Regions from separate parts of the Bradyrhizobium sp. UFLA03-84 genome, predicted to be linked through region 2. Evidence: riboswitches for the same ligand, from Rfam matches in the RefSeq annotation. Region 2 holds a riboswitch; the other holds the start of a gene.

Region 1 (4,577 bases), 150 kb from region 2:
ATCCACAGAGAGGCCGACGATGCGGCCGGGCAGCGAGCGCTTCAGCGTGTCGCGCACCGCCATGTAGGCGGCGTGCGGTCCGCCATAGCCCATCGGCACGCCGAACCGCTGCGCCGAGCCGATCGCGATGTCGGCGCCGAGCTCGCCGGGCGAGGTCAGCAGCGTCAGCGACAAGAGGTCCGCGGCAACGATCGCAAGCGCGCCCTTGGTGTGCAGCGATGCGATCGCCGGCCGGAGATCGCGTACCGCGCCCGTGGTGCCCGGATATTGCAGCAGCGCGCCGAGCACGTCGGCCTTGTCGAGCTCGGTCAGGGGATCGCCGACCAGCAGCGCCCAGCCCAGCGGGGCGGCACGCGTGCGCATCACGGCGAGCGTTTGCGGATGCACCTCCTTGTCGACGAAGAACACCTTCGCCTTGACCTGCGAGTGGCGCTCGGCGAGCGCCATCGCTTCGGCGGCCGCAGTCGCCTCGTCGAGTAGCGAGGCGTTGGCGACGTCAAGCCCGGTCAGGTCGCAGATCATGGTCTGGAAGTTGAACAGGGCTTCGAGCCGGCCCTGGCTGATCTCGGGCTGATACGGCGTATACGCCGTGTACCAGGCCGGGTTCTCAAGGATGTTGCGCTGGATCACCGCCGGCAGGATCGTGCCGGAATAGCCCTGGCCGATCAGCGAGGTGAACACCTGGTTCTGGGCGGCGAGCTCGCTCATATGCGTGAGCGCCTCGGTTTCGCTCAGCGCGCGGCCGAGATCGAGCGGCGCCTTCTGGCGGATCGATCCCGGCAGCGTCTCGTTCATCAACGCCTGCAGGCTCGCGGCGCCGACCGTTTCCAGCATCGCGTTGACGTCGCGGGGCGACGGTCCGATGTGGCGGCGGACGAAATCGGTGGCGGCTTCGTTGATCGGCTTGAAGGGCGCGTTCATGGGCTGATCCTCGGGTGATCCTTTAGGCGGTGTGCGCGGCGTAGGCGGCCTCGTCCATCAGGCCGCCGAGCTCGCCCTTGTCCGCGATCCTCAACTTGAAGAACCAGGCCTTGCCGGCGGCATCCGAATTGACCAGCGCGGGCTCGGCCGCGAGCGCCTCGTTGACCTCGATCACCTCGCCGGTGATCGGCGCATAGACGTCGGAGGCAGCCTTGACGGATTCGACGACGGCGGCGGCTTCGGCCTTCTTCAGGCTGCGGCCGACCTTGGGCAGCTCGACGAACACGACGTCGCCGAGCTGCGACTGCGCGTAGTCGGTGATCCCGATCGTGGCGACGTCGCCCTCGATGCGGAGCCATTCGTGGTCGGACGTGTACAGCGTCGTCATAGGGTCGATCCTTCAGCGTTTAGCGTTTGTAGGTATTGGGGACGAAGGGCGTGGCGGCGACTTTCAGCGGCAGCCGCTGACCGCGCACCTCGGCGAAAACGGTGGTGCCGGCGGCGGAGAGGGCGGTCGGCAGATAGCCCATCGCAACCGGCGCATTGAGGCTCGGGCCGAAGCCGCCCGAGGTCACCTTGCCGATCTGTTCGGTCGAGGCGGCATCGGCGAACAGCAAGGCGCCTTCGCGCACCGGCGCGCGGCCGTCCGGCCTCAGGCCGACGCGGCGGCGCGATGCGCCTTGTGCGAATTGGGTGAGGATCTTGTCGGCGCCCGGAAAACCGCCGGCGCGGGCGCCGCCGCTGCGGCGAACCTTCTGCACCGACCATTCCAGCGCGCCTTCGACCGGCGTCGTCGTGGTGTCGATGTCATGGCCGTAGAGGCAGAGCCCGGCTTCCAGCCGCAGGCTGTCGCGCGCGCCGAGGCCGATCGGCAGCACGTCGGGATTGTCGAGCAGCGCAGTGACCAGGGCTTCGGCCTTGTCGGCCGGCACCGAAATCTCAAAACCGTCCTCGCCGGTGTAGCCGGAGCGTGAGACGAAACAGTCGATGTCGGCGACGCGACGCGGGCCGGCGTCCATGAATTTCATCGAACTGACATCTGCACAAAGTTTCGCCAGCGCCGATTCGGCTTTCGGCCCCTGCAGCGCGATCAGCGCGCGGTCGGCCAGCGACACGATCTCGCAGGTATCGGAGAGATGCGCGCGCAGATGCGCCTCGTCCTCGTCCTTGCAGGCGGCGTTGACCACCAGGAACAAATGATCGCCGAAATGCGCGACCATCAGGTCGTCGAGCAGGCCGCCGTCGTCGTTGGTGAACTGCGCGTAGCGCTGCCGCCCCGGCGCGATGCCGACGATGTCCTGCGGCACCAGCTTCTCCAGCGCGAGCGCCGCGTCGCCGACCTTGCCGGATTTGGCCTTCAGCACGAGCTGGCCCATGTGGGAGACGTCGAACAGACCGGCGTCCTTGCGGGTGTGAAGATGCTCCTTGAGCACGCCGGCCGTGTATTGCACCGGCATGTCGTAGCCGGCGAACGGCACCATCTTGGCGCCGCGCGCCAGATGCAGGGCGTGCAGCGGGGTCTGTTTCAGCGGGGAGTTTTCGTGCGCAAGCATCACAGGGCCCTCGCGGTTCCCGCGGGGACCCATTTCCCCTTGAGAAACCTGCAGAAAGCCCCATCTGTCGCTGTGCCTGAGAGTATTATCCCGTCGGCGGACGCATCGGGGAGAACCCCTGCGCCTCTTTCCAGATGTCAGACGTCACGCGGTCCTTTTGCCTGAGAGTTTCCGGGGCGGTTGCTCCTTCGGCGCCGGCCCAAAGCGGGACCGGTCTCTCCCGACGTGACGGGTAACAGGTAGGTAGAAAACACGGCGCCACCAAGACTGTCAACGCAGCTGCAGCAACTATCCCACGGGCTTTGTGCTGCCGCGGCAAGCCCATGATCCGCCTGCACAGTTTCTGGACACCGCAGCTGGCAATGTCTAAAAGCGTTCGGCCGGAAAATGACGCCTTTTTGCGGCTGGCCGGCCCCTTTTTCCGATTGGATGAACATGAGCAGCGTCAACGACATCAGGTCGACATTTCTGAACTTCTTCAAGGAGAACGGCCACGAGATCGTGGCGTCGTCGCCGCTGGTGCCGCGCAACGACCCGACCCTGATGTTCACCAATGCCGGCATGGTGCAGTTCAAGAACGTCTTCACCGGCGTCGAGAAGCGCGGCTATCAGCGCGCCACGACGTCGCAGAAATGCGTGCGCGCCGGCGGCAAGCATAACGACCTCGACAATGTCGGCTACACCGCGCGCCATCTCACCTTCTTCGAGATGCTCGGCAACTTCTCGTTCGGCGACTACTTCAAGGAGCGCGCGATCGAGCTCGCCTGGAATCTGATCACCAGGGATTTCGGGCTGAAGAAGGACAAGCTGCTCGTCACCGTCTACCACACCGACGACGAGGCGGCCGGCTACTGGAAGAAGATTGCGGGCTTCTCGGACGACCGCATCATCCGCATCCCGACCTCGGATAATTTCTGGGCGATGGGCGACACCGGTCCGTGCGGTCCGTGCTCCGAGATCTTCATCGACCGCGGCGAGCACATCTGGGGCGGACCTCCGGGCAGCCCGGAGGAGGACGGCGATCGCTTCCTCGAATTCTGGAACCTGGTGTTCATGCAGTACGAGCAGGTGACGAAGGAGGAGCGCGTGGCGCTGCCGCGTCCCTCGATCGACACCGGCATGGGCCTGGAGCGCATGGCGTGCATCCTGCAGGGCGTCGAGAGCGTGTTCGAGACCGATCTGTTCCGCCATCTGATCGATGCGGCCTCGTCGGCGCTCGGCCACGGGCCGAATGCGCAGAACGTCGCGTCGTATCGCGTCATCGCCGACCATCTGCGCTCGTCGGCGTTCCTGATCGCCGACGGCGTGCTGCCGTCGAACGAGGGCCGCGGCTACGTGCTGCGCCGGATCATGCGCCGCGCGATGCGCCACGCGCAGCTCCTAGGCGCGAGCGAGCCGCTGATGCATCGCCTCGTCTGGGCGTTGGTCCGCGAGATGGGCCAGGCCTATCCGGATCTGGTGCGCGCGGAGAAGCTGATCGAGGAGACGCTGCAGCTGGAAGAGACCCGCTTCCGCAAGACGCTGGTGCGCGGCCTGTCGATCCTCGACGAGAAGAGCGCCGGCCTCAAGAAGGGCGACATGTTCGACGGCGACACCGCGTTCACGCTGTACGACACCTACGGATTCCCGCTCGACCTGACGCAGGACGCGCTGAAGTCGCGCGGCATCAGCGTCGATCAGGCATCGTTCACCGACGCGATGAACCGCCAGCGCGAGAAGGCGCGTGCCTCGTGGGCAGGGAGCGGCGAGGCGGCGACCGAGACCATCTGGTTTCCGCTGCGCGAGAAGCTCGGCGCAACCGAATTCCTCGGCTACGAGACCGAGAGCGCGGAAGGCGCGGTGACGGCGCTGGTCAAGGACGGCGCCGAGGTCGATAGCCTCAAGGCCGGCGAGAGCGGCGCGATCGTGCTGAACCAGACGCCGTTCTATGCGGAGTCGGGCGGCCAGGTCGGCGATATCGGCGTGCTCACGGGCGAGGGCGTCAAGTTCCGCGTCACCGACATGCAGAAGAAGGCCGGCGATCTGTTCGTCCATGTCGGCACGGTGGAGCAGGGCACGTTGAAGGCCGGCACCGCGCTGCAGCTCGAGGTCGACCACGCCAGG
Region 2 (4,577 bases):
CGGACACCTTCCAGTCCGCCATCTGCGGCTGGATCTTGAAGTTGGAATCGGTCGCCACCAGCGTGTCGTAGACCATGTAGCCATGATCGCGCGTGATGTAGGCCGTGGTCAGGATCGGATCGATGACGCGCAGATCCGAATGCATCACCGCAGTGATGGTCTTGTCCGCGGCCATGGCCTGTTGGGTGAACGACAACTCCTGCGGCGCGAACGACAGCGCGACCGCCGCAAATGCCGCCGCTAGCGTGCGACGCTTCCAACGCGAGATAGGGAACATGGAAATCTCTCCTGACGTGTAACTGGTCAAAGCCGGCTTATTCGTTATGCATGCGGTTCGATATTTAGGCGAACTAACATGCTGTATGGCTTGTGAAATCGAGACTTGCATCAAGCGCCAAGCGCGTCAATCGGTTTCGGGCAGGATCAAACGTATACGAACGAATGAACGACAAGTTCGGCGCATTTGACTTTACAAAGTCCTCGCCCGAGCCTTTCGTATAATACGCGAACGCGTATCGGCGCGAACAAGACAACAAGCAAAACAAGAAGAGAGAGAAGTCATGAACCCCGCCAATCTTCCTTTTGATTCCGAAGCGATGTTGCAGGGACTGCGCAGCTGGGTGGAATGCGAAAGCCCGACCTGGGACGCGCGCGCGGTCGAGCGCATGCTCGATCTCGCCGCGCGCGAGATGGCGATCATGGGTGCGACGATCGAACGCATCGCGGGACGCCAGGGCTTCGCAGGCTGCGTCCGCGCCCGTTTTCCGCATCCGAAGCAAGGCCAGCCCGGCATCCTGATCGCCGGCCACCTGGACACCGTGCACCCCGTCGGCACCATCGAGAAGCTGAAATGGCGGCGCGAAGGCAACAAGTGCTTCGGGCCGGGCATCTTCGACATGAAGGGCGGCAACTATTTGTCGATCGAGGCGATCAGGCAATTGGCGCGCGCCTCCTTCACCACGCCGCTGCCGATCACCGTGCTGTTCACGCCCGATGAAGAGGTCGGCACGCCGTCGACGCGCGACATCATCGAGGCCGAAGCCGCGCGCAACAAATATGTGCTGGTGCCGGAGCCCGGCCGGCCCAACAACGGCGTCGTCACCGGCCGCTACGCGATCGCACGCTTCAATCTCGAAGCCATCGGCAAGCCGAGCCATGCCGGCGCGACGCTGTCGTCCGGCCGTTCCGCGATCCGGGAAATGGCCCGGCAGATCATCGCCATCGACGGCATGACCACCGAGGACTGCACCTTCTCGGTCGGCATCGTGCACGGCGGCCAGTGGGTCAATTGCGTCGCGACGACCTGCACCGGCGAAGCGCTCAGCATGGCCAAGCGGCAGGCCGATCTCGACCGCGGCGTCGAGCGCATGCTGGCGCTGTCGGGCACCGCCAATGACGTGACGTTCAGGGTAACGCGCGGCGTCACCCGCCCGGTGTGGGAGCCGGATGCCGGCACCATGGCGCTGTATGAAAAGGCAAAAGGCCTCGCAGCGGCGATGGGCCTCGATCTGCCGCACGGCAGCGCCGGCGGCGGATCGGACGGCAACTTCACCGGCGCGATGGGCATCCCGACCCTCGACGGCCTCGGGGTTCGCGGCGCCGATGCGCATACGCTCAACGAACACATTGAAGTTGACAGTCTCGCCGACCGCGGCCGCCTGATGGCGGCACTGCTCGCGACACTGGACTGATTTGCACTGCACAACACGTTGGCACTGCCGGACCGAAATTTAGCCTTGTCCAATTTTGAGGCTTCGCCTACGGTCCGGCCGTCCAACTCGACGATGCGGGAGAGATCGGAGCGACAACATTCGTGTTGTCAGCTTCGGCGCCGACGGAGCAACCGCCCCGGAAACTCTCAGGCAAAAGGACTGTATCGTCAGGACGATCTGGAGAGAGACGACACGACCGCACATCAAGGGCCGTGACGTCCACCGAAGGGGATAGTTCGCATCTGGCCGAGGCCCGATGCGGATCAAGCTCTCAGGTACCGTGACAGATGGGGCGCTGAAACAGCCGGTTTCACCGGCGGTTCGGCGACTCTAACAACACGGGAGCCTGAAGACCATCATGCGACACATTGCGATCATTGGCGCCGGCATCACCGGCGTAACGACGGCCTATGCCCTGCTCGAACGCGGCTACCGGGTGACTGTCCTCGACAGGCATCGCTACGCCGCCATGGAAACCTCGTTCGCCAACGGCGGACAGCTTTCCGCCAGCAATGCGGAGGTGTGGAACAGCGCCGCGACCATTCTGAAGGGGCTGCGCTGGATGCTCCGAAGCGACGCGCCGCTGCTGATGAACCCGAAGCCGAGCTGGCACAAATATTCGTGGATCGGCGAGTTCGTCGGCGGCATCACGCGCTATCGCAGCAACACCATCGAGACCACAAAGCTCGCAATCGAAGCGCGCAAGCACCTGTTCTCGATCGCACAGCGCGAGAACATCGCCTTCGATCTTGAGCGCCGCGGCATCCTTCACGTCTATCACGACAAGGCCGGCTTCGAGGCCGGCCTGCGCGTCAACACGTTGCTGCAACAGGGTGGGCTCGACCGCCGGCCGGTGACGCCGGACGAAATCCGCAGCATCGAACCCGCGCTGCAGACGGCCTGCTATGGCGGCTTCTTCACGCCCTCGGATGCGACCGGCGATATCCACAAATTCACGCGCGGCCTCGCCGACGCCTGCGCCCGCCGCGGCGCGACCTTCGTCCATGAGGCCGATGTCGACACCATCGCGCGCAGCTACGGCGGTTTCCGCATCGGCTGGAACGATGCCGCCTCCCATGATGCTGATGTCGTGACACGACATGAACTTCAAGCGGACGGAATTGTCGTTTGCGCCGGCGTGGCAAGCCGCCACTTCGCAAGCCTGCTCAACGACCGCGTCAACGTCTATCCGGTGAAGGGCTACTCGATCACCGTGCAGCTCGATGCGCCGCAAAGCCGGGATGCAGCGCCAACCGTCAGCCTGCTCGATGAAGCAGCAAAAATCGTCACCAGCCGGCTCGGCGCCGACCGCTTCCGCGTCGCCGGCACCGCCGAGTTCAACGGCTTCAACCGCGATATCAGGGCCGACCGCATCCAGCCGCTGGTGGATTGGGTGCGGCATCATTTTCCTGGTATCGACACCTCGAAGGTCATGCCATGGGCCGGCCTGCGCCCGATGATGCCGAACATGATGCCGGTGGTGCGCGCGGGGCGGATTCCTGGCGTGTTCTACAACACCGGCCACGGTCATCTCGGCTGGACGCTGTCGGCCGCGACGGCACAGATGATCGCGGGTGCGATCGATGACTGGCGCGACCTCGACACGCCTTCAATGGTGCCATCGCAGGTCGGTGCGACCGAGCCTGCCCGCGCAGCTTTCCCCTAATTATCCGACCGGAGAGGAAGAATATGTGCGTATTTGCGTGTGTCCAAGTCGGGATTCGCTGGGAATCGTCGCGTGACAACGATTAGCGTCGTAATGGGGAAAAGCGCTTCAGCGCGGGAGGGGACAATGCGCATTGGGGTCACGGGCACGCATGGCAATGCGGCCCGGCGCGGCATTCCGGTCGGCATGTGTGCCGGCGGCAATCTCTTCGATCGACCGACACGCAACCTCGCCACCGGCACGCGCGTCGGCTCACTGCGCCGCCTTTCCGAAACGCTCAACGCTCAAGGCTCCACGAAAGGCGCGACATGACAACCGGGACGTTGACCAAGCCGGATCAGATTGCCGCCGAGCTGTGCGCGGCCGTCGATCGAAACTTCGACGATCAGATCGCGTTCCTGTCGCGCATGGTGCAATTCCGCAGCCTGCGCGGACACGAAGCGCCGCAGCAGCATTGGCTGGCCGAGCAATTCGCCAAGCGCCGCTACGACGTCGACGCGTTCAGCCTTGCGGACGTCAACCTGATGAGCCATCCGAAGGCTGCACCGATGGACGGCATCGATCTGGCCGGATCGCAGCAGGTGGTTGCGACGCTCAACAGCAAAGGCAGCGGCCGCAGCCTGATCCTGCAAGGTCATATCGACGTGGTGCCGGAAGGGCCCGCTGACCTTTGGGACCAGCCGCCGTTCTCGGGCGCCGTGCAGGACGGCTGGATGTTCGGGCGCGGCGCGCAAGACATGAAGGCCGGCGTCTCGGCAATGATCTTCGCGCTCGATGCGATCCGCGACGCAGGCTATGCCCCGGCCGGGCGCATCCATCTGCAGACCGTGACCGAGGAAGAGAGCACCGGCAACGGCGCATTGTCGACGTTGATGCGCGGCTATCGCGCCGACGCCTGCCTCATTCCCGAACCGACCGGACACACGCTGACGCGCGCCCAGGTCGGCGCCGTCTGGTTCCGCCTGCGCGTCCGCGGAACGCCGGTGCATGTCGCCTATTCCGAGGCCGGGTCGAGCGCCATCCTGTCGGCGATGCATCTGGTGCGCGCGTTCCAGGACTACACCAAGGCGCTCAATGCCCGGGCGCTCGACAACAGCTGGTTCCGCAACGTCAAGAACCCGATCAAGTTCAACGTCGGGATCATCAAGGGCGGCGATTGGGCCAGTTCGACCGCGGCCTGGTGCGAGCTGGATTGCCGG

The links. Region 2 has a riboswitch for glycine ahead of CK489_RS33320 (D-amino acid dehydrogenase). Riboswitches for the same ligand answer to the same signal wherever they lie in the genome.
Region 1: another riboswitch for glycine. It lies ahead of gcvT (glycine cleavage system aminomethyltransferase GcvT); the one in region 2 lies ahead of CK489_RS33320 (D-amino acid dehydrogenase).

What each region holds. Positions count from the first base shown of each region.
Region 1 covers NZ_NSJY01000017.1:294,411-298,987, reverse strand. The annotation lists gene gcvP (aminomethyl-transferring glycine dehydrogenase) at 1-921, opposite strand, end outside; gene gcvH (glycine cleavage system protein GcvH) at 944-1,309, opposite strand; gene gcvT (glycine cleavage system aminomethyltransferase GcvT) at 1,329-2,474, opposite strand; glycine riboswitch at 2,614-2,708, opposite strand; gene alaS (alanine--tRNA ligase) at 2,910-4,577, shown strand, end outside.
Region 2 covers NZ_NSJY01000017.1:144,215-148,791, forward strand. The annotation lists gene CK489_RS33310 (ABC transporter substrate-binding protein) at 1-277, opposite strand, end outside; gene CK489_RS33315 (M20/M25/M40 family metallo-hydrolase) at 561-1,691, shown strand; glycine riboswitch at 1,778-1,884, shown strand; glycine riboswitch at 1,888-2,001, shown strand; gene CK489_RS33320 (D-amino acid dehydrogenase) at 2,071-3,378, shown strand; gene CK489_RS33325 (hypothetical protein) at 3,505-3,690, shown strand; gene CK489_RS33330 (ArgE/DapE family deacylase) at 3,687-4,577, shown strand, end outside.